One region of the Streptomyces sp. NPDC107581 genome, then DNA from elsewhere that is predicted to be linked to it. Evidence: riboswitches for the same ligand, from Rfam matches in the RefSeq annotation. Region 1 holds a riboswitch; each other region holds the start of a gene.

What was found. Region 1 has a riboswitch for ZMP and ZTP ahead of ACZ7P3_RS19210 (glycine hydroxymethyltransferase). Riboswitches for the same ligand answer to the same signal wherever they lie in the genome.
Positions count from the first base shown of each region.
Region 2: another riboswitch for ZMP and ZTP. It lies ahead of ACZ7P3_RS15495 (bifunctional 5,10-methylenetetrahydrofolate dehydrogenase/5,10-methenyltetrahydrofolate cyclohydrolase); the one in region 1 lies ahead of ACZ7P3_RS19210 (glycine hydroxymethyltransferase).
Region 3: another riboswitch for ZMP and ZTP. It lies ahead of ACZ7P3_RS10490 (maleylpyruvate isomerase family mycothiol-dependent enzyme); the one in region 1 lies ahead of ACZ7P3_RS19210 (glycine hydroxymethyltransferase).

Region 1 covers NZ_JBVKBH010000007.1:74,639-81,956, reverse strand. Annotated here, with positions in the region: gene ACZ7P3_RS19230 (DMT family transporter) at 52-894, opposite strand; gene ACZ7P3_RS19225 (hypothetical protein) at 1,038-1,406, shown strand; gene ACZ7P3_RS19220 (glutathionylspermidine synthase family protein) at 1,423-2,607, shown strand; gene rocD (ornithine--oxo-acid transaminase) at 2,731-3,984, opposite strand; ZMP/ZTP riboswitch at 4,029-4,117, shown strand; gene ACZ7P3_RS19210 (glycine hydroxymethyltransferase) at 4,149-5,612, shown strand; gene trpS (tryptophan--tRNA ligase) at 5,851-6,864, shown strand; gene ACZ7P3_RS19200 (2'-5' RNA ligase family protein) at 7,094-7,318, shown strand, end outside.
Region 2 covers NZ_JBVKBH010000005.1:489,649-496,966, forward strand. Annotated here, with positions in the region: gene ACZ7P3_RS15475 (MBL fold metallo-hydrolase) at 1-230, opposite strand, end outside; gene ACZ7P3_RS15480 (S-(hydroxymethyl)mycothiol dehydrogenase) at 230-1,318, opposite strand; gene ACZ7P3_RS15485 (hypothetical protein) at 1,532-1,807, opposite strand; gene ACZ7P3_RS15490 (nuclear transport factor 2 family protein) at 1,982-2,341, shown strand; ZMP/ZTP riboswitch at 2,744-2,824, shown strand; gene ACZ7P3_RS15495 (bifunctional 5,10-methylenetetrahydrofolate dehydrogenase/5,10-methenyltetrahydrofolate cyclohydrolase) at 2,847-3,695, shown strand; gene ACZ7P3_RS15500 (CU044_5270 family protein) at 3,696-4,721, opposite strand; gene ACZ7P3_RS15505 (RNA polymerase sigma factor) at 4,714-5,292, opposite strand; gene ctaD (aa3-type cytochrome oxidase subunit I) at 5,399-7,024, shown strand; gene ACZ7P3_RS15515 (hypothetical protein) at 7,021-7,318, shown strand, end outside.
Region 3 covers NZ_JBVKBH010000004.1:111,604-118,921, forward strand. Annotated here, with positions in the region: gene ACZ7P3_RS10475 (universal stress protein) at 1-644, opposite strand, end outside; gene ACZ7P3_RS10480 (response regulator) at 992-1,693, shown strand; gene ACZ7P3_RS10485 (hypothetical protein) at 1,848-2,954, opposite strand; gene ACZ7P3_RS10490 (maleylpyruvate isomerase family mycothiol-dependent enzyme) at 3,127-3,909, opposite strand; ZMP/ZTP riboswitch at 3,930-4,021, opposite strand; gene ACZ7P3_RS10495 (NAD(P)H-binding protein) at 4,577-5,425, opposite strand; gene ACZ7P3_RS10500 (nuclear transport factor 2 family protein) at 5,422-5,847, opposite strand; gene ACZ7P3_RS10505 (TetR/AcrR family transcriptional regulator) at 5,934-6,542, shown strand; gene ACZ7P3_RS10510 (S1 family peptidase) at 6,891-7,318, opposite strand, start outside.

The DNA of each region.
Region 1 (7,318 bases):
GGCGACGGGGCGAGCCCTGCGCCGCCGGGGTCGTGCGTCGTCGCGGCGCCCTCAGCCTTCTTCCGTCGCCGGTGTTTCCTCCGTGGCCGGCGCCTCCCCGAACCGTGCCAGCGCCAGTGCCCCCACCACCGCCACCGCGAACCCCAGTACCGCCAGCCAGGCCAGGCCCTCGCGGGTGCGGTCGCCGAGCCAGATCACCCCGACCGCGGCCGGGCCGATCGTCTCGCCGAGCACCAGGCCGGCCGTCGCCGTCGTCACCGAGCCGCGCTGCAGGGCGGAGGTCAGCAGGATGAAGGCGGCGCCGCCGCCGATCAGGAGGGCGTAGGCCGCCGGGTTGGTGAACAGATCGGCCGGCCGCAGCGAGTCGATCAGGCGGACCGACACCTCCACCACCCCGAACCCGAAACCGGCCCCGAGCCCCAGCACCAGTGCCCGCATGCGGCCGGACAGCCGCCCGCCCAGCGGGGCGAGCGCCAGCATGCAGAGCGCCGTCGCGAGCATCGCCCACTTCAGGGCGTCCGAACCGTCCTGGTTCCCCTCCGGGCCGGACGCCAGCGCCAGCATCGCGAGACCGGCGCACACCACGCCGACCGCGCCCCACTCCGTGCCCGTCAGCCGCACCCGCAGCAGGCGCGCCGCGACCACCGCCGTCACCGCCAGACTCGACGCCAGGGCCGCGCCGACCGCGTAGATCGGGATCGAGCGCAGCGCCGCGATCTGGAACAGGAAGCCGAGTCCGTCCAGTGCCAGTCCCGCCAGATAACGCCACTGCCTGAGCGCCCGCAGCAGCAGCGCGGCCTCGCCGCCTCCGCCCGTACCGGCTTCCCGCGCGGCGACCGCCTGCAACACCGTCGCCGTACCGAAGCAGACCGCCGCGGCCAGGGCACACACCATTCCAAAGAGCACGAAGTGACTCTAGGGTAGGCGCGATCCGGCCACCCCCCTCGGTGCCCGTTCCCGCCGGTCTCTAGGCTGGCGGCCGAAAACGGGCCCGACCGACGGGCGTTCAACGGGCAGCCAACGGGGGAGACACCAGCATGGACACCGCACGCCGACGACTTCGCTCCGGAACCGTCCTCCTGGGCGGGATGGGCCTGCTGGCCACCGCCCTGACCGCCTGCTCGTCCTCCGCCCCGGACAAGCGCTGCGTCGACCGCAACAGCTACCAGCTCGCCAAGGGCTACAAGGTCGTCTCCGACAAGAACTGCGGGACGACGAAGGCCTCCGTGAACGGCGCCTGGTACTACGGCGGCAAGAAGAAGGGCTCCTGGGTCGACAGCGGCTCCTTCACCAGGCCGAGCAAGGGATCCGGCTCCGGTTCCGGCTACTCGTCGAGCGGCGGCGGCCACCACAGCGGGGTCCACCGCGGCGGCTTCGGCGGCGGCCACGGCAGCTCCGGCGGCTGAACCCAAGGAGCCGATCATGGAACGCCGTACGACCACTCCGCGCCCCGGCTGGCAGCAGACCGTCGAGGCACAGGGGCTCGTCTACCCCCTGACCCGCCACCCCGACGGCGAACTGCGCCCCTACTGGGACGAGAGCGCCTACTACGCCTTCAGCCTCGACGAGATCGAGAGGCTGGAAGAGACCGTCGAGGAACTGCACCGGATGTGCCTGGCGGCCGCCGGGCACATCGTGGCGGAGAACCGCCTCGCCGACCTCGGCATCACCGACCCGCGCATCGCCGGGGCCGTCACCGAGGCCTGGCACCGCCGCGCCGAACTGCCGGCCGTCTACGGCCGGTTCGACCTGCGCTACGACGGCACGGGCCCGGCCAAGCTGCTGGAGTACAACGCGGACACCCCGACCTCCCTGGTCGAGGCCGCCTCCCCCCAGTGGTTCTGGATGGAGGAGCGCTTCCCCGGCGCCGACCAGTGGAACTCCCTGCACGAACGCCTCGTGGACGCCTGGCGGGTACAGGCGAAGCTGCTCCCGCCGGGCAGCCCCCTGCACTTCGCGCACTCCAGCGCCGACGAACTCGGCGAGGACCTGATGACGGTCGCCTATCTGAAGGAGACCGCCGAGCAGGCCGGCCTCGACACGGACTGGATCTCCATGGAGGAGATCGGCTGGGACACCCTCTCCGGCCGGTTCGTCGACAACCGGCTCCGGTTCATCCGCAGCATCTTCAAGCTCTACCCCTGGGAGTGGCTCACCTCCGACCTCTTCGCCGGACACGTCCTCGACACCCTCGACAACGGCGGCGGCACCGGCAGCACCCTGTGGATCGAACCGGCCTGGAAGATGCTCCTGAGCAACAAGGCCCTCCTCGCGATCCTCTGGGAGCTGTACCCCGGCCACCCCAACCTGCTCCCCGCCTACCTGGACGGCCCGCGCGAGCTGGCCGAGGCGGGCGGCTACGTCGCCAAGCCCCTGCTGGGCCGCGAGGGCGCGGGCGTGACCGTCCACGAGCCCGGCGCGCCCGCGGTCCTGCGGGACGAGCCCTGCTGCTACCAGCAGCTCGCCCCGCTGCCCGCCTTCGACGGCAACCACGTCGTCCTCGGCGCCTGGGTCGTCCAGGACGAGCCCGCCGGCCTCGGCATCCGCGAGTCCTCCGGCCTGATCACCGACGAGTACGCCCGCTTCCTGCCGCACGTGATCCTCTAGCCGGCCAGGCCTTCAGGCCCTGGGGGAACCTTTCGGGCGTTCAGGAAACCCCTCGGGCCCAGAAACCCCCCAGGCCCCAGGAACCCCTCAGGCCCCAGAAACCCCCCAGGCCCCAGGAACCCCTCAGGCCTCCAGGACCGCGCTCAGCTGGGCGAGCCCCCAGTCCAGATCCTCCTCGGAGACGACCAGCGGCGGAGCGATCCGGATGGTGAACCCGTGGGTGTCCTTGACCAGCACACCCCGGTCCATCAGCCGCTCCGACACCTCCCGCCCGGTGCCGACCCGCGGGGCGATGTCCACCCCGGCCCACAGCCCGCGCCCGCGCACCGCCGTCACCCGGCCCGTGCCGAGCAGCGCGCGCAGCCCGTCGTGGAGCCGTGCCCCCAGCTCCGTCGCCCGCGCCTGGAACTCGCCCGAGCGCAGCATCGCGATCACCTCCAGCGCCACCGCGCAGGCCAGCGGGTTCCCGCCGAACGTCGAGCCGTGCTCGCCCGGCCGGAACACCCCGAGCACGTCCGCGCTCGACACCACCGCCGACACCGGCACGATCCCGCCGCCCAGCGCCTTCCCCAGCACATACACGTCCGGGACGACCCCCTCGTGCTCGCAGGCGAAGGTCCGCCCGGTCCGGCCGAGACCCGACTGGATCTCGTCGGCGACGAAGAGCACGTTCCGCTCACGGGTCAGCTCCCGCACCCCCGGCAGATAGCCGGCCGGCGGCACGATCACCCCCGACTCGCCCTGGATCGGCTCCAGCAGCACGGCGACGGTGTTCTCGGTGAGCGCCGACCGCATCGCCGTGAGATCCCCGTACGGCACGATCTCGAACCCCGGCGTGTAGGGCCCGAAGTCCGCCCGTGCCTCCGGATCGGTGGAGAAGCTGATCACGGTCGTCGTACGCCCGTGGAAGTTGCCGCCCGCGACCACGATCTTCGCCATCTCGGAGGGCACCCCCTTCACCCGGTACCCCCACTTCCGGGCCGTCTTCACCGCGCTCTCCACCGCCTCGACGCCCGTGTTCATCGGCAGCACCATCTCCATGCCGCACAGCTCGGCCAGCTCGGTGCAGAACGCGGCGAACCGGTCGTGGTGGAAGGCGCGGGACGTCAGCGTCACCCGCTCCAGCTGCCGCCTGGCCGCCTCCACCAGCCGCCGGTTGCCGTGGCCGAAGTTGAGCGCCGAGTATCCGGCCAGCAGATCCAGATAGCGCCGTCCCTCCACATCCGTCATCCAGGCGCCCTCCGCCGTGGCCACGACCACGGGCAGTGGATGGTAGGTGGGCGCACTGTGCGCGTCTGCGGCGGCGATGAGGTCTTCAGCAGTGGTCACGGCCTCTCCCGGATAGGACGGTGGCCCCCTTCCTATCTCCGCTCGCATGGTGGACGCGGGATCTCGCCCCCGTGGCGCGCCCGGTAGGCTGATCAGCGGGCCGTGACTGGCGCGCTGGGATGGGACGGACCATCGGGGAGCGGCCCGAGCGGGAACTGTGCCGTGCGCCTGGGCCGAACCGAACATGCCGAACGCCACGTCCGGAGGTCCCGATGCCTGAGAATGCCCCCCATTCCGCGTCTCTTTCCGCCGAGTCCACCGCCTTCCGCGCCGCCCTCGACGTGATCCGCGCCGTCGAACCGGGCGTCGCCGACGCCATCGGCCAGGAGGTGGCCGACCAGCGCGAGATGCTCAAGCTGATCGCCTCGGAGAACTACGCCTCCCCGGCCACGCTGCTCGCCATGGGCAACTGGTTCAGCGACAAGTACGCCGAGGGCACCATCGGCCGCCGCTTCTACGCCGGCTGCCGCAACGTCGACACGGTGGAGTCCCTGGCCGCCGAGCACGCCAAGGCGCTGTTCGGCGCCCGGCACGCCTACGTCCAGCCGCACTCCGGCATCGACGCCAACCTCGTCGCCTTCTGGGCCGTCCTCGCGGACCGGGTGGAGGTCCCCTTCCTGGAGAAGACCGGCGTCCGCCAGGTCAACGAGCTCTCCGAGGCCGACTGGGCCGAGCTGCGCCAGGCCTTCGGCAACCAGCGCATGCTCGGCATGTCCCTGGACGCCGGCGGCCACCTCACCCACGGCTTCCGCCCGAACATCTCCGGCAAGATGTTCGACCAGCGCTCCTACGGCACCGACCCGGCCACCGGCCTGATCGACTACGAGGCCCTGCGCGCCCAGGCCCGCGAGTTCAAGCCCCTGATCATCGTCGCGGGCTACTCCGCCTACCCCCGCCTGGTGAACTTCCGGATCATGAGGGAGATCGCCGACGAGGTCGGGGCGACCCTCATGGTCGACATGGCCCACTTCGCGGGCCTGGTCGCCGGCAAGGTCCTGACCGGCGACTTCGACCCGGTCCCGCACGCCCAGATCGTCACCACCACGACCCACAAGTCCCTGCGCGGCCCGCGCGGCGGCATGGTCCTGTGCGACGACTCCCTCAAGGACCAGGTCGACCGCGGCTGCCCGATGGTCCTCGGCGGCCCGCTCCCGCACGTGATGGCCGCCAAGGCGGTCGCCCTCGCCGAGGCACGCCGGCCGTCCTTCCAGGACTACGCCCAGCGCATCGTCGACAACTCCCGCGCACTGGCGGAGGGGCTGATGCGCCGGGGCGCGACCCTGGTCACCGGCGGCACCGACAACCACCTCAACCTGATCGACGTGGCCACCTCCTACGGCCTCACCGGCCGCCAGGCCGAAGCGGCCCTCCTCGAATCGGGCATCGTCACCAACCGCAACGCCATCCCGGCGGACCCGAACGGCGCCTGGTACACCTCCGGCATCCGCATCGGCACCCCGGCGCTCACCACCCGGGGCCTGGGCACGGCGGAGATGGACGAGGTGGCGGGCCTGATCGACCGCGTCCTCACCACCACCGAGCCGGGCACCACCAAGTCGGGCGCCCCGTCCAAGGCGGCCCACGTCCTGGACGCGAAGGTGGCGCAGGAGATCTCCCAGCGGGCGACGGACCTGGTGGCGGGCTTCCCGCTGTACCCCGAGGTCGACCTGGGCTGACCCGCCCGCCCTTCACGAGGCCCGCACGGGGCTCCTCGCGCGGCGGCCCGGCACTGCGCCGGGCCGCCGCGCGGCGCATCGGGAAGCCGCCGCCGGCCGCCACGCCCGCAGGAGTCCTGGTCCGGGCCCGGCCGGCGCCGATCGCACCCGGCTTGATCATCCACCGGACGATCAAGCGGAACGAGCCGGAATCCCCCGGTGTCCTCAGGGGGAGCGCGCAGCTGAGAGAATGGTGAACATGGCCACTGACCGACCCCGCGTGCTCTCCGGAATCCAGCCCACCGCAGGCTCGTTCCACCTCGGCAACTACCTCGGCGCCGTCCGCCAGTGGGTGGCCCTGCAGGAGTCCCACGACGCGTTCTACATGGTCGTCGACCTGCACGCGATCACGGTCCCGCAGGACCCCGCGGAGCTGCGTGCCAACACCCGGCTGGCCGCCGCGCAGCTGCTGGCCGCGGGCCTGGACCCGGACCGGTGCACGCTCTTCGTGCAGAGCCATGTGCCCGAGCACGCCCAGCTCGCCTGGATCATGAACTGCCTCACCGGCTTCGGCGAGGCCTCCCGCATGACCCAGTTCAAGGACAAGTCCGCCAAGCAGGGCGCCGACCGCGCGTCCGTCGGCCTGTTCACGTACCCGATCCTGCAGGTCGCGGACATCCTGCTGTACCAGGCGCACGAGGTGCCGGTCGGCGAGGACCAGCGCCAGCACATCGAGCTGACCCGTGACCTGGCCGAGCGCTTCAACGGGCGCTTCGGCCCGACCTTCACCGTCCCCAAGCCGTACATCCTCAAGGAGACGGCGAAGATTTATGACCTGCAGGACCCGTCGATCAAGATGAGCAAGTCGGCGTCCACGCCGAAGGGCCTCATCAACCTGCTCGACGAGCCGAAGACGACGGCGAAGAAGGTCAAGAGCGCGGTCACCGACACGGACACGGTGATCCGTTTCGACACCGAGAGCAAGCCCGGCGTCAGCAACCTGCTCACGATCTACTCGACGCTCACCGGGACCGGCATCGCCGACCTGGAGGCGTCCTACGAGGGCAAGGGCTACGGCGCGCTCAAGACGGACCTCGCCGAGGTCATGGTCGAGTTCGTGACGCCGTTCCGGGAGCGCACCCAGCAGTACCTGGACGACCCCGAGACGCTCGACTCGGTCCTCGCCAAGGGCGCGGAGAAGGCGCGTGCCGTCGCCGCGGAGACGCTTGCGCAGGCGTACGAGCGGGTGGGTTTCCTGCCGGCCAAGCACTGAGCCGCGAGCCGGGGCAGCACCGGGCGCCCGGGGGCACCGGGAAGGCGTCCGGGGGCACCGGGAAGCACCCGGGAGCACCGCGGCGTACGCCGCACGCATGTCCGAGAGGGCAGAGCGCTGCACATCACTTCTGCTGCGCCTGCCCACAGGACATCCGTGGCCGTACAGTCAATATCCGACGGCCCGGACGAAGCGGCCGAGAAGAGAAAACACGACGACGGGAGACGACGTGGGGACCGTAACGATCGGCGTGTCGATCGCGGTCCCGGAGCCTCACGGCAGCCTGCTCCAGGAGCGGCGCGCGGGCTTCGGCGACCCCGCGGCTCACGGCATCCCCACGCATGTCACCCTGCTGCCGCCGACCGAGGTGGCGGCCGCCGGCCTGCCGGCGGTGGAGGCCCATCTCCTGGAGGTCGCCGCGGCCGGCCGGCCGTTCCCGATGCGGCTGTCCGGG
Region 2 (7,318 bases), on a different contig from region 1:
GCGAGGGCGGGTGCGGCGTCGATGTGGTCGTTGTGGGCGTGGGTGCACACGATGGCGGTCAGGCGGCGGTCGGCGACCGCGTCGGCGATCGCCTCGGCGTCGTGGGCGGCGTCGATGACGATCACTTCGCGTTCGTCGCCGACGATCCATACGTTGTTCTCGACGTCCCAGGTGCCGCCGTCGAGGGTGAACTGTCCGCTGGTGACGAGGCGTTCGATGCGGGTGGTCATCACAGCACCACCACCGAACGCAGGACGTCGCCCTGGTGCATCCGGTCGAACGCCTTCTCCACCTCGTCCAGTTCGATGGTCTCGGTGACGAACGCGTCCAGCGGCAGGCGGCCCTGGAGGTGCAGGTCGATCAGCAGGGGGAAGTCGCGGGAGGGCAGGCAGTCGCCGTACCAGCTGGACTTGAGGGCGCCACCGCGGCCGAAGACGTCCAGCAGCGGCAGTTCGAGTTTCATCTCGGGGGTGGGGACGCCGACGAGGACCACGGTGCCGGCCAGGTCGCGGGCGTAGAAGGCCTGCTGGTAGGTCTCGGGGCGGCCGACCGCCTCGATGACGACGTCGGCGCCGAAGCCTCCGGTCAGCTCGCGGATCGCCGTGACGGGGTCGGTCTTCGTGGAGTTGACGGTGTGGGTGGCGCCGAGAGTGCGGGCCATGTCCAGCTTGCGGTCGTCGATGTCCACGGCGATGATCTTCGCCGCGCCGGCCAGGTTCGATCCGGCGATGGCCGCGTCGCCGACGCCGCCGCAGCCGATGACGGCGACCGAGTCGCCGCGGCCGACGTTTCCGGTGTTGATCGCGGCGCCGATGCCGGCCATCACGCCGCAGCCGAGCAGTCCGGCCACGGCCGGGGAGACGGCCGGGTCGACCTTGGTGCACTGTCCGGCGGCGACGAGTGTCTTCTCGGCGAAGGCTCCGATGCCGAGGGCCGGGGAGAGTTCCCGGCCGGTGGCGGCGAGGGTCATCTTCTGCCGCGCGTTGTGGGTGTTGAAGCAGTACCAGGGCCGGCCGCGCAGACAGGCCCGGCAATTCCCGCACACGGCACGCCAGTTGAGGACGACGAAGTCACCGGGTGCCACGTCGGTGACGCCCTCGCCGACCGACTCCACGACGCCGGCGGCCTCATGGCCGAGCAGGAAGGGGAACTCGTCCGAGATTCCGCCCTGTTTGTAGTGCAGATCGGTGTGGCAGACGCCGCAGGCCTGGATGCGTACGACCGCTTCGCCGGGCCCCGGGTCCGGGACCACGATCGTCTCGACCCGTACGGGTTCGTCCTTCCCCGGTGCGATCACGCCGCGGACTTCCTGCGCCATGGCCTGGCCTCTTTTCCTCGATGTGCCTTCGCAGCCGACCCTACGCGTGACCGAACGGTAGTGGCATGGAGCGCGGCTGCGACAGTGGATCTTTCGGCCGAGGTCGCACCGTCGGCGCCGGATCGCCGCAGGACAGCGGTGAGGGCCGTTCCGGCGGGAACGGCCCTCGGATTCCGCGCGAGGATCAGGGCTCGACGGCGGGCAGCGGATCGGTCACGGTGTGGCGAGGTCGGTGACCTGGTCCAGTTCGTCCAGCCGGTTCAGCTCGTCGAGCTTGTCCAGCGCGCGCGTCTGCACCGCGACCCGCGGGACCCGGGACTTGCGCTGGGCGGCGATGCCGCCGGCCGTGTGCGGGTCCACCGTGGCCGACGGGCTGCTCTGCCCGGTGTGCGGCGCGCTCGCCTCGGCCGCGTTCGCCAGCGGCGCGGCGAGACCGGTGACCCCGACGGCCAGGCCGACGGCGGCGACGATACGTCGTGTTGAGATCATGCCTTCAGCAACGGCGCCGGGCTCGGGCCGGACACGGGGGCCCGGCGGCGCTCACCCGTCAGGCGGAGCGCGCCGGCCGCGCTTGCCGTGCCCGCCGGGGCGGAGGAGTCTCGAAGGTGGGGCCCGAACGGTCCGCTCCCCGCGGGACCGCGGGCGCCCGAAGGAGGTCACACCATGGGCACCGCGACGGCCTTCGACACCGAGACACTGCGCCGGGGCATAGAGGGGAGTACGGGAGAGGCCCTTCTGTCGCTCTACACGGATGACGCGGAGATCCGCATCATCGACCGCAACGCCCAGCCGAGCCACCCCACGGTGCTGCACGGCCGGGGCGAGATAGGCGAGATGCTGCAGGACGTCTACAGCCGCGACATGACACACAAGCTGGACCGGTGCGTCGTCCAGGGCGACCAGGCCGCCTACAGCGAGTCCTGCCAGTACGCGGACGGCACCCGTGTCCTCGCCGAGTCGATGCTCACGCTGCGTGATGGCAAGATCGCCGAACAGATCCTGATCCAGGCATGGGACGAGTAGGCAGGAAGGCGGCGAGGGTCCAGGTCAGCTCCCGGCTGACCTGGACCTTCTCGGCCCGGGCGGCACTGGGTCGCTCTCGCGCCCGGCGGCCGGGCCCGGTTTCCGCGGCAGGCCTTGAGGCGTCCCTCGTGCTCCTTCGCTCGGTGCTGCGAGCGGCGCGTCCCCGTCCGCGTCCTTCGCTGGCGCCGGCGCCGGCGCGTCGAACGCGGCGTGCCCGGCCGCGGTGAGGTGCCGTGCGGCGTGGTCGGCATGCGCTTCCGCGGGCGCTCCGGGCCGCGCCGGTTCCGCCGGTGGTCCGGGCCGTGCCGGTTCCGCCGGTGCTCCGGGCCACGCCGGTTCCGCCGGTGCTCCGGGCCGCCGGGGGCCGGGACGTCGGCGCCGCCCGCGCGCTCGGTTACGCTGTGGGCGGGCCGTGACTGGCGCTTGGGTGGAGTACCACCGGGGAGCGGCCCGTGGTCGATGCCGCGCGCCTGGGCGATGAAGGTCAACCAGCTCAGGAGCGCACATGACACAGGCCCGTCTCATGGACGGCACCGCCCTCGCCCGCCGCATCATCGAGGAGACCGCGCAGCGGGCCGCCGATCTGACCGTACGGACGGGCAGTTCGCCCTGTCTGGCCACGGTGCTGGTCGGCGAGGATCCGGCGTCCGCCACCTACGTTCGCATGAAGCAGAACCGCTGCCGCAAGGCCGGGATCGTCTCCCGTCACGTGGCGCTGCCCGCCGCCACGACCACCGCCGAACTCGTCCGTACCCTGCGGGAGTTGTCGGCCGATCCGGCCGTGCACGGCATCCTGCTCCAGCACCCGGCCGGCGATCACATCGACGAGCGGGCCGCGTTCGAGGCCATCGCGCCGGAGAAGGACGTCGACGGCGTCACCTTCGCCTCCTTCGCCACGATGAGCTTCGGCCTGCCGGGGTTCGTGTCCTGCACTCCCGGCGGCATACTCCGGCTGCTCGACGCCCACGGCGTCGACCCCGCCGGGAAGCGGGCCGTGGTGGTGGGCCGCAGTGCGATCCTCGGCAAGCCGGTGGGCATGCTGCTGCTCGCCCGGGACGCGACCGTGACGTACTGCCACTCCCGGACCCGGGATCTGTCCGCCGCGGTCCGGGAGGCCGACATCGTCGTCGCCGCCGTCGGACGGCCGCGGCTGATCCGGGGGCAGGACATCAGGCCGGGCGCGGTCGTCGTCGACGCGGGGTACAACCCGGGGAACGTCGGCGACGTCGACTTCGCATCGGCCGTGGAGCGGGCCTCGCTGATCACTCCGGTGCCGGGCGGTGTCGGCCCCATGACGATCGCCACGCTGCTGGAGCAGACCGTCGACGCCGCCGCCCGGCAGCTCGGGGTGTGATCAGCGCATCCAGGCGCTGTATCCCATGAGGTCCCCGGCCTTCACGCCGTACTCGGGGTCGCTTTCGGTGAAGGTGTCCTCCATACCGAGGACGGCGCCGGTGCGCGGCTCCAGGATCAGCATGTGCCGGATGCCGCGGGTGTCGTACACGTAGGCGTGGCCGGGGCGGCCGAGGCGGTCGGTCACCTCGCCGGCCGGCCGCACCCCCTCGGCCTGTGCGAACAGCCGGACGAGGGCCGCGGACTCGCGGGCGCCGAGGGTCCAGTGGTCGAGCAGTTCCCCTACGGCGTCGAAGAGTTCGGCGGTGCCGAGCGGGGCCGTGCCGCGGCCGGTCCCGGGGCGGGCGATTTCCGTGAGGTAGGCACGCAGGCTCGCCGCGGTGTGCGGCGGGGTTTCTTCGGGCGGGGCGTCGCTCCACATCGGCGGGTACGTGGTCCGGCTGATGACCTGGCCGTCCGCCACCTCGTGCGGGTCGTCGCCCTCGTCGGTGAGGACCGGGCGGCCCGGTCTGCGCGGGTCGGTCGCCACGACCAGTTCGGTGTGACTGGCGTCCGCCCGCCAGCGCACCACCCGCTCCTCGGGAAGCATCACGGGACGCCTGTCGTCGCTCAGGCTGAGGCTCCACGACTGCACGTGGGTGCCCTTGCGCAGGCCGGGAGAGCCCTCCGCCGCGGCCGCGTCGGCGAGGGCGACCATCTCCTTCAGGGGTACGGGCCTGGAGTGGACATGGAGGGTCAGCGGTCGCGGCGCGGCGACGGCCCGCGGGGTGTTCGGGCCGCCGAGCACGGCGTCGACGGCGATCACGAGGACGACGGCGGTGGCGGCGAGACCCCAGACCAGCCGGGCGCGCGGGGTGCGGCCGGGAAGCGCCGGGAGCGGCCGGAACCGGCGCCGTGGGCGGTCCCCTTCGTGCAGCAGCCGTTCCAGGTGCCGCTCGGCACGGTGGTCCAGCGGCTCGTCGCCGAAGCGGGAGCCGTCCGTCGGCACCGGGTTGGCCCGGCGCAGGAGTTCGAGTTCGTCAGCCATGTCGGTGGTCCTTGCAGAGACTCGCGCCGGCGGGGGCGGTCACCGGGGCGGAGTGCCTCTCGGGTGCGGCGGGGCGCATCCGGTCGATCTCGGCTCTGAGGCGGCTGCGGGCCCGGTGCAGGCGCATCGCCGCGGCCCGTGGGCCGCAGCCCACGGCGACCGCGATCTCGTCGGCGGCCAGTTCCTCCCATGCCGCCAGGCGCAGCACCTCCTGGTCCGCCGGGGAAAGCCGGGCCAGCGCCTCGTGCACCCAGGCGCCGGGGGCCTCCGTGTCGGGGCTGTTCACGATGTGCCGGCCGTGCGCCGCCTCGTCGTTGCCCATCCGGTCCACCAGCCGTCGCAGGCGTCCGTAGCCGCGTACCGCGTTCGCCAGGCAGTTGCGTGCCACGCCGTACAGCCAGGGCAGCGGCGACGCGGGCAGGTCGGCCCGGCGGCGCCAGGCCACGGTGAACACCTCCGCCACCACTTCCTCCACTTCGTCGGCCCGCCCCGGCAGTCGCCTGGCGACATAGCGGCTGACCGCCCAGTAGTGCTCGCGATAGGCAGCGGCGAAAATCTCGTCGTTGCTCATGTTCGGTTCGTGTCCGGCACCCCCCGGATCGTCACACCCTTCGTAGGTGATGCTCGTCGCGTCGTCCGAGTGTGACTCAGGCGCCGGGCGCGGACACAGGCGGGGCGTGAAGAGGATCCAAGACATCAAGGCCGTACGGTGGCTGACGACCACCGATCACAAGACGATCGGAACGCTCTATCTGGTCACAGCGTTCGTGTTCTTCCTGATCGGTGGCGTGATGGCGCTGCTCATGCGCGCCGAGCTGGCCCGTCCGGGCCTGCAGATCATGTCGAACGAGCAGTTCAACCAGGCGTTCACGATGCACGGCACGATCATGCTGCTGATGTTCGCGACGCCGCTGTTCGCCGGCTTCGCGAACTGGATCATGCCGCTGCAGATCGGCGCGCCCGACGTGGCGTTCCCGCGGCTGAACATGTTCGCCTACTGGCTGTACCTGTTCGGCTCGACCATCGCGGTCGGCGGCTTCCTCACCCCGCAGGGCGCGGCCGACTTCGGCTGGTTCGCCTACTCCCCGCTGTCGGACGCGGTCCGCTCGCCGGGCGCCGGGTCCGACATGTGGATCATGGGTCTGGCCTTCTCCGGCTTCGGCACCATCCTCGGTGCGGTCAACTTCATCACCACGATCATCTGCATGCGTGCCCCGGGCATGACCATGTTCCGCATGCCGATCTTCGTGTGGAACGTGCTGCTGACCGCCGTCCTGGTCCTGCTCGCCTTCCCCGTCCTCGCCGCCGCGCTGTTCGCGCTGGAGGCGGATCGGAAATTCGGGGCGCATGTCTTCGATGCCGCGAACGGCGGGGCATTGCTCTGGCAACACCTCTTCTGGTTCTTCGGCCATCCAGAGGTGTACATCATCGCGCTGCCGTTCTTCGGCATCATCTCCGAGGTCATCCCGGTCTTCTCCCGCAAGCCGATGTTCGGCTACATGGGTCTGATCGCGGCCACCATCGCCATCGCCGGTCTGTCCGTGACGGTGTGGGCCCACCACATGTACGTCACCGGCGGTGTGCTGCTGCCGTTCTTCTCCTTCATGACGTTCCTGATCGCCGTACCGACCGGCGTGAAGTTCTTCAACTGGATCGGCACCATGTGGCGCGGCAGCCTGTCGTTCGAGACGCCGATGCTGTGGGTGATCGGTTTCCTGGTGACATTCGTCTTCGGCGGGCTGACCGGGGTGATGCTGGCCTCGCCGCCGCTGGACTTCCCCACCTCCGACACCTATTTCGTGGTGGCCCACTTCCACTACGTCATCTTCGGCACGGTCGTGTTCGCGATGTTCGCGGGCTTCCACTTCTGGTGGCCGAAGATGACCGGCAGGATGCTCGACGAGCGCCTCGGCAAGATCACCTTCTGGACGCTGTTCGTCGGGTTCCACGGCACGTTCCTCGTACAGCACTGGCTGGGGGTGAACGGCATGCAGCGCCGGATCCCCGACTATCTGGCGGTCGAGGGGCTCACCACGCTCAACACGGTCTCGACGATCTTCTCGTTCCTGCTCGGCTCGTCCCTGCTCCCGTTCTTCTACAACGTGTGGAAGACCGCCAAGTACGGTGAGAAGGTCGAGACCGACGACCCGTGGGGCTACGGCCGTTCCCTGGAGTGGGCGACCTCCTGCCCGCCGCCCCGGCACAACTTCCTCGCCCTTCCGCAGATCCGCAGTGAGTCACCGGCGTTCGACCTGCATCACCCCGAGGTGTCGCTGCAGGAGCGGGAGTTGACCGCGCGATGAACAGCGGGGACGAGCGCGCTCTGGTCCAGGAGATCGAGGGGCATCTGCTGCTCGCCGCCGCGCGGGAGGAGGGCCGCACGGCGGCGGCGTGTCTCGCCGTCCGTCTCGGCTGGCTCACCGACTCCCAACGCGATGATCTGGAGCGGCAGTTCGAGGCGGCGTATCTGGCGCTGGCCCGCACCTCGTGGCGGCGCACCGCCGAACGCGCCGAGGAGCTGGGGCACATCTACGAGGCCAGGTACCGGGCGCTGCGGCAGCGGCTGGTGGCCTGCTGCGTGCTGGGCGGTGCCCTGC
Region 3 (7,318 bases), on a different contig from region 1:
GCGAGTTCGGCGTCACCGGGGCAGCGGTGGAAGGAAGTGGTCGGCTCCGTCCAGCCGTGTACGACGCGCAGCGCCGCGCTGCGACGCTCAGCGGCGTCGAAGGCGAACTCCAGCAGCGTGTCGTCGGCATCGCCGGTGTCGAGGCCGAGGACGACGGGCCGGAAGGGCGTCGCGGCCGAGGGCACACCGGAACGATCCATCACGTGCTCGTCCGCGGCCTGCTCGTCCGCCCTGACCAGCACCACCGGTTGTCCGGCGTGGGCGACGACGGACAGGCCGACCGAGCCGACCACGAACCCGCCGATCCCGCCGAGGCACCGCGATCCGAGCACCAGCAGTTCGGCCGCGTTCGCCGCCCGGCACAGTACGTCGGCCGGATTCCCCGTGCGCTCCACGGTGACGACCTCGACACCGGGGTGGCGCAGCCGGATGCCTTCGGTGGACTCGCCCGGATCCGGGTCGGTCCAGTGCCGGAGGGTCTCCGGGCCCGGCAGCGGGGCCTGGGCCATCGGCCCGGGCACCGGCTCCCACACATGGACGATCTTCAGCGGCAGGCCCCGCAGCCGGGCCTCACGGGCCGCCCATTCGGCGGCGGCCCGGCTCTGGGACGAGCCGTCGAAGCCTACGGTGACGGTCCGGGTCATGGACTCCACCTCCCGGGTCGGGAACCCACTTCCAACGTGCTGGTCCGGCGCCGACGGGAGCAGGGGCCGTTCGTCCCCGTCCGGGACCGACCGACCCGGGTGTGCGCGGGCAGCGGCCCGCCCGCGATCATCGTCCGTGCGGACGCGCCCGGGCCCCGGGGCCGCGCGGTTCCTGGTCGGGAGAGCGTCGCGCGGGCAGCCCGCGTCCGACGGCTGGAGTTCGCTCTCGCGCGCCGCGACCATGGGGTGAGTAGGGCCGGTCGGCCCTAGTGCGCACGGCGCCGACGGGTGATGATCAGCGTCGTGGACAGCCCGGAGCCTGTCCCTGCCGGGAACGAGAGGTCGTCATGACCGCGACACGCATCTTCACGGAGCAGAACCCGATCCGCGTGTTCCTGCTGGACGACCACGAGGTCGTGCGCCGCGGACTGACCGACCTGCTGGACGCCGAACCGGACATCTCCGTGGTCGGCGAGGCGGGCACCGCCGAGCACGCTCTGGCCCGCGGCCCCGCGCTGCGCCCGGACGTCGCCGTCCTCGACGTCCGGCTGCCCGACGGGAACGGCATCTCGGTCTGCCGGGAACTGCGCAGCCGGATGCCGGATCTGGCATGTCTGATGCTGACCTCGTTCGACGACGAGGACGCTCTGCTGGACGCGATCATGGCCGGGGCGTCCGGGTACGTCCTGAAGCAGATCAAGGGGTCCGACCTGGTGTCGGCGGTCCGCACCGTCGCCTCGGGCCAGTCGATGCTGGACCCCGCGACGACGGCCCGCCTCATGCGGTCCCTGCGGGCCGACCCTGCCGCGGCGCCCTCACTACCGCCCGAACTGGCGGGCCTGTCACCGCGCGAACGGGACATCCTCGCCCTGATCGGCGACGGCCTGACCAATCGTGAGATCGGCAACAAGCTGTACCTGTCCGAGAAGACCGTCAAGAACCACATCTCACGGCTGCTGGCCAAGCTGGGGGTGCAGCGCCGGGTCCAGGCCGCGGTCCTCGCCTCCCACCTCGAACAGCACGCCTCCGAGGAGAGCCCCGCGCGCTGAGGGCTGCCGCGGAGGCCTGTACGGAGTCGTCGACCGGACCAAGGGAGGACATGCCGGGCGGGTGCGCATCCCCCGCTTGGTCTAGTCGGTGGACGCTGCGCATGTTCGACACTTCGGGAGGTACGAGAGTCGGCGCCGTTCGATTGCCAGTCGACTAGAAGATGTCGGCCGATCCGTCCTGCGTGAGTTTCTCGAGGATCGCGCGCATCCACGGGGCGCGAACGGCCGGTAGCCGGACCAAGGTGTGCTGGAACGTTCCCCGGTCGGCCCGGAACAGGTAGTTGGGGCGCGGCGGGAGCGGGTCGTCGCGGAGGACGTCTTGCGGTATGCCGCCCGACGCGGGAACCGGCAAGTACGGCTGGGGAGAGACCAGCCACAGCCACACCCCCAGCGGCAGGGGCACCGGGTATGCCGATGCAGCCGGGCCGGCGGGGGCCCAAGTCTGACCCGTCCGGGGATGGACCGGTACGAGGAGGATGCCAACGCCCGCGTCGGGGGAGGGTTCTCCTGGTCCAGCCAGGACGGCGCGCCGCGTCGGCAGGCCAGCGGGCAGCAGGGTGTCGAGCGCGCGTTGGAACACGTCCGCGGTGAGACCGTTGGGGACCTTTACCGGCTGTCCTTCGGAGGCCACCAGCAGGTGGGCGAGAGCCTGGCCGGCTGCCGCCTCCCATTGCGGACTCCACGACCAGTAGTGGCTCGGCCCAAACCGTCCTCCCCATGAGGCAATCGGCTCGAAGGGGGGCGTGCTCTCCCCCCTCTCTGCCAGCTCCGCCCAGGAGAACGGCGCAGCGTGGACACCGTCGACGAGTACGCGGCGCACGGCGTCCGAGCTGAGCCGCACTGCCTGCCAGAGCGAGCAATCGTCGACCCTGGTCGCCACGGGCAGGTCGCACGCTTCGCAGGCCATGTTGGGCCCGTCGGCCCCGTCGAGGCCACAGCAGGCACCGCCGCGCTTCTCGGGCATGAGCCGGGTTCCGCGGATATCGCCGGGCGCGATGACGATCGCCCCGGGCGTGCTGTCGGACAGGGCGTAGACCGGCGCGTAGATGCCGCGCGCCTCCGCCTCGCCCGGATCAATCTCGTCCCACATCCGCCACGGCCCTCTCCAGGGGTCCGGGTCCACTGCAAACGTCCCTGACTCCATGAGCACCGGAAGCTGGACCCCATTCCCGTACTTCTGACGGGCGTGGGCCGGAAGGGAGACCTGGGACAAGGGGACGGTCAGCCCGGCATCGCACCGCACACAAACGAAAACGAACAAAAGCCCCCTCCGTATGGGAAACAGCTGCATCGTCGCAGCTCGGCGGCAGCCCGCCAACGTGTTTTCTCATCCGTCATGGACGGTCAACTCAGCGTGGGCGAATGCCAGCCGCCGTCCCTGAGGAAGCCACGCGGCTTGGTCCGGAAAAGGGCGGCGGTGAGTGCGGCCCGCTTCAGGTGACGCCGTCTTCGCCGGCGCGGCCCCAGCCCGGGGACGGCGGCTGCGGCCAGGCCGGCCGACGCGGCAGAGTTGACGTCGGCCGGTCGGACACCAGCCCGGCGGCGGACGTCCGGCCGCTGAGCCAGCCGAGCAGTGCGTGGCCGGGGCCGGCGATCGCCGGACCGCCCGGGCAGACCTCCCAGGACCGTCCGAGATCGACCGCTTCGACCGAGGAAACGGCGAAGCCCTGGGCCTTGAGTGCGGCGAGCGTGTCATCGAGTGCCCAGCAGACGTACGCGGCCGGCCAGTCCGCGGTGCGATAGCCGAGGTCCAGGTCCAGGTGGTGCGTCTCCAGTTCACGCAGACACCGTCGCAGGGTGTACCAGGCGGGGTGCCGCCAGCCTGCCAGGGCGGTGACCATGCTCTCCCAGGCGGTCGCAGGCATGTCCCGGGCCTCCGACACGAACCGCGCCAGGCGGCAACGCACTTCGGCGACCAGGTCGGCGGCGGGCAGCCCGGCGGTCTCCTCGACCGCCCGGGCCAGGGCCGCCGCGTCCCTGCGCGGCCCCGGCTCGGCGCCCGTACGGGCCAGGCGCAGCAGCCACACGTAGGCGTCGGCGCTGTGGGCCACATGGGCCAGCACATGGCCCCGTGTCCAGTGCTCCAGCCGTGAGGGGGCTCGCAGTCCATCGTCGGTCCGGCCCGCTGCGGCCCGGGTGAGCCGGTTGCCCGAGCGGACGACGTCGTCGATCAGGTCATGGATGCCTGCCCTACTCATCGCGGCGGGACTGGTCATGCGCACTCCTGAGCCTCGCGGTGAATCGCCCAGGCGCGCGGCACGGACCCATGACGGCCGAGCCGCTCCCCGGTGGTGGTCCACCCTCGACGCCAGTCACGGCCCTCGGCCACCCTAAGAGATGGCAACCGCCGCCGACAGGCTGCAGGCTGCACCTCAAGGACCCCTTCGCTCACGGGCCTTGCTGCGCGGCGACTTCCACCCTCGCGACCGGGCCGGGGAAGGGCCCGTCCTGTCCGAACCGGATCCACCGACGCCGCGGCGGGTCCAAGAGCTCGCCGAGTCCGGTCCCCGGCATCCCGCCCGCCACCGCCGGCCGAGACAGGGCCGCCGCCGCAGGCGGTCGCGCCGAGGGCCAGGGCGGTGAACCGGCCCGCAGGCGGGGCGCGTTGAACGCCCGCAGCAGGGACATCATGCCTGTGCCGACCGGGATCTGCTGCGCCGTTCCCGGAAGCGCGTGGCGGGTTACGACGGCTTCACCGAGGACCGAGCCCCCGGCCGACGTCCGAGCCCCCGCGGACGGCCGTACCACCGTGGACGGCCGTACCACCGTGGACGGCCGCGCCACCATGGAACGCCGAGCCGCCATGGAACGCCGAGCCACCAGGGACGGCCGCGCAGCGATTGCGCAGGGGCTCGTACCAGACCTGCCGACCCTCCGGTCACCTCAGCCGCTGCGTCGCATCTCTCTTTCAAGGACGGTGCGGAAGGTGTGCGCAGGCCGACCGGTGAGGCGCTGGACGGTGTCGGTGATCCGGTCCTCGGCCCCTTCGGCGATGGCACGGTCCATGCCGGCCAGCATGGCGGCGAACTCGGGCGGCATCAGCGCCGTGAGGCGGTCGCGCATGCCCTCGAAGGACAGACCGCGGTGGACGACAGGCCGGCCGGTGACCTCCGTGACGATGGCGGCGATGTCGTCGTAACTGAGTGCCTCCGGTCCCGTGAGGACGAGATCGGTGTCGGGGGCGCAGTCATCGGTCAGGGCGTGGGCGGCGACGGCGGCGATGTCGTCGGCGTCGACGAAGCCGACCCGGCCGGTCCCGGTGGCGGTCCGGATGGTGCCGTCCTCGCGGATGTCCCGGGCGTGCGCGTGCTCGCCGGTGAAGTTCTGCATGAACCAGGAGGGGCGCAGCACCGCCCACTGGTCGAACAGACCTGGCAGGGCCTGGTGCACCTTGCCCACCGCCGGGCCGCCCGCGGGAACCGCCGAGGAGCTGAGGAGCACTGCGCGGTGCGCGCCTGCGGCGCGGGCCTGCCGGAGGAAGGGCAGCATGATCGGCGCCGGGTCGAAGTCGCCGAGGGGCGGGACGAGGTAGACGCGGTCGACCCCGTCGAGGGCGGCGGCGTGGGTGGCGGGGTCGTGCCAGTCGAAGCGCACCGCCTCCGCGCCGGGGACCGGGGTGGCGTGCCGGCCGGCGGCTCTGACGCGGTGGCCGGCCGCCGTCAGCCGCGCGGTGGTGCGGCTGCCGGTGGTGCCGGTGGCGCCGATGACCAGAGTGGTGCCGGTGCTGGTCATCGGCTGCTCCCGGCGAAGTCGGTGCCGGACTCGAGGACGGCGAGGGGATTCCAGTAGTCGCGGTAGGAGGTGATGTGCCCGTCGTGGACGGTCACGACGGCGATGTAGGTCATGTCGAAGGGGCTGTCGGTCTTCACCAGGCGGCCGACGCCGCGCATCTCGACCACGATGGTCTCCGGATCGGTGGTCCGGTGGATCCGCAGGTCGGGGAAGTCGTGCAGATCGATGTGGTCGGGGTAGGGGCGCATGTAAGCGGCGATGGCCTCCTTGCCCTCCAGGCGCCCGGGCCGGCCCTGGGGGGCGAAGGGGAACTCCATGACGCCGTCATCGGCCCACAGGGCGACCCACGCGGGAATGTTCTTGTCCAGGAGAAGTCGCAGGCTGTGGCGGTACAGATCCTCGGGGGAGGTCGGTGCGGACATGGGTGTCCTCCATCTCGTAATATCCGGACCAAGGGTCCGCTTTGACGATACGGACCCGGGGTCCGCTTTGCAAACGAAGGAACCACATGACCGAGCGCAAGCCCCGCAGGGACGCTGCCCGTAACCGGGAGGCCGTCCTCGCGGCCGCCGACGCCCTGTTCGCCCGCCGCGAGAGCCCCGACGACGTCACCATGGCCGATGTCGCGGCCGCGGCCGGCGTCGGCAAGGGAACGCTCTTCCGCGCCTTCGGCGATCGCGCCGGGCTGCTGCGTGCGCTGTACGAGGCGCGTCTCGAACCGATCAGAGAGGCCATCGCGGCCGGCCCCCCGCCCCTGGGGCCCGCCACCCCAGCGCATCAGCGCGTACCCGCTCTCCTCGACGCCGTCCTGTGCTTCAAGCTCGACAACCGCCGTCTCGCGCTCGCCCTGGAGGAGGGCGGGAGCAGCAGCCCTTACCAGGCGGAGCACTACGAGAGGTGGCACGAGCTGCTCCGAGCCGTGCTGGAGCAGCTCCCCGGCTCGGCCGACAGCGGCTTCACCGCCCATGCGCTGCTCGCCGCCACCCGGGCCGACCTCGTCGAGTACCTGGCGGAACGTGAGCGCGTGCCGCGCGAACGGATGCGGGCACAACTGGCGGACTTCACCAGGAGGGTTCTGGGCCCGCCCGCACCGCAGGAAGGGGTCGCCGAGGGCTGATCGGAGAGCGGGGACGAGCGCGCGCCCTGACCCGTCGCCGCCGGCCGGACCGCCGTACCCCTCCCCACGGGGGCCGCTCGGCTGCACACATCAGCGGCTTCCCGACCGCCCGCTGGACGGCCGACCTCGACCCTGGAGCCGGACTTCGGCCGCACCCTCGGCACGAACAGCGGCACGGTCTTCGGCATCGACGGCATGTCCACCGCGAACGGCGCCCTGGACGCGCCGTTCACGAACAACGGCACCGACCACCGCGCGCGGCGGTCCCCGTGCACGGATCGCCGCCCTTGCGCGAGGGGGTTCCGCCCTGCCGTCGGCCGGCGGAACCCCCTTCGAGCGGTCGGACGGTCAGGCGGTCTGCAGGGTCAGGCCGTAGCGGTCGAGGATCTCGTTGACCGGCTGGAACCAGGTCTCGCCGCCACCGGTGCAGTCGCCCCAGCCGCCGGAGGTGACACCTTGCGCCTGGTCGCCGCTGATGAAGGAGCCGCCGGAGTCGCCGGGTTCGGCACAGACGCTGGTCTTCGTCAGCTCGTACACCGCGCCCTGACTGTAGTTGACGGTCTCGTCGAGAGCCTCCACCGTGCCGCAGTGCCAGTGCGAGGTCGATCCCGACCGGCAGACGGAGGAGCCGGGGGGTGCGACGGCCGAGCCCCGCACCAGCTGGTCGGACACCGTGCCCCAGCCGAGCACGACCGGCACCGTCCACCAGCCGCTGCCCACGCTCACCCAGGCGTAGTCGTCGCCCGGGAACGAGGATCCCTGGAAATCGCCCACGT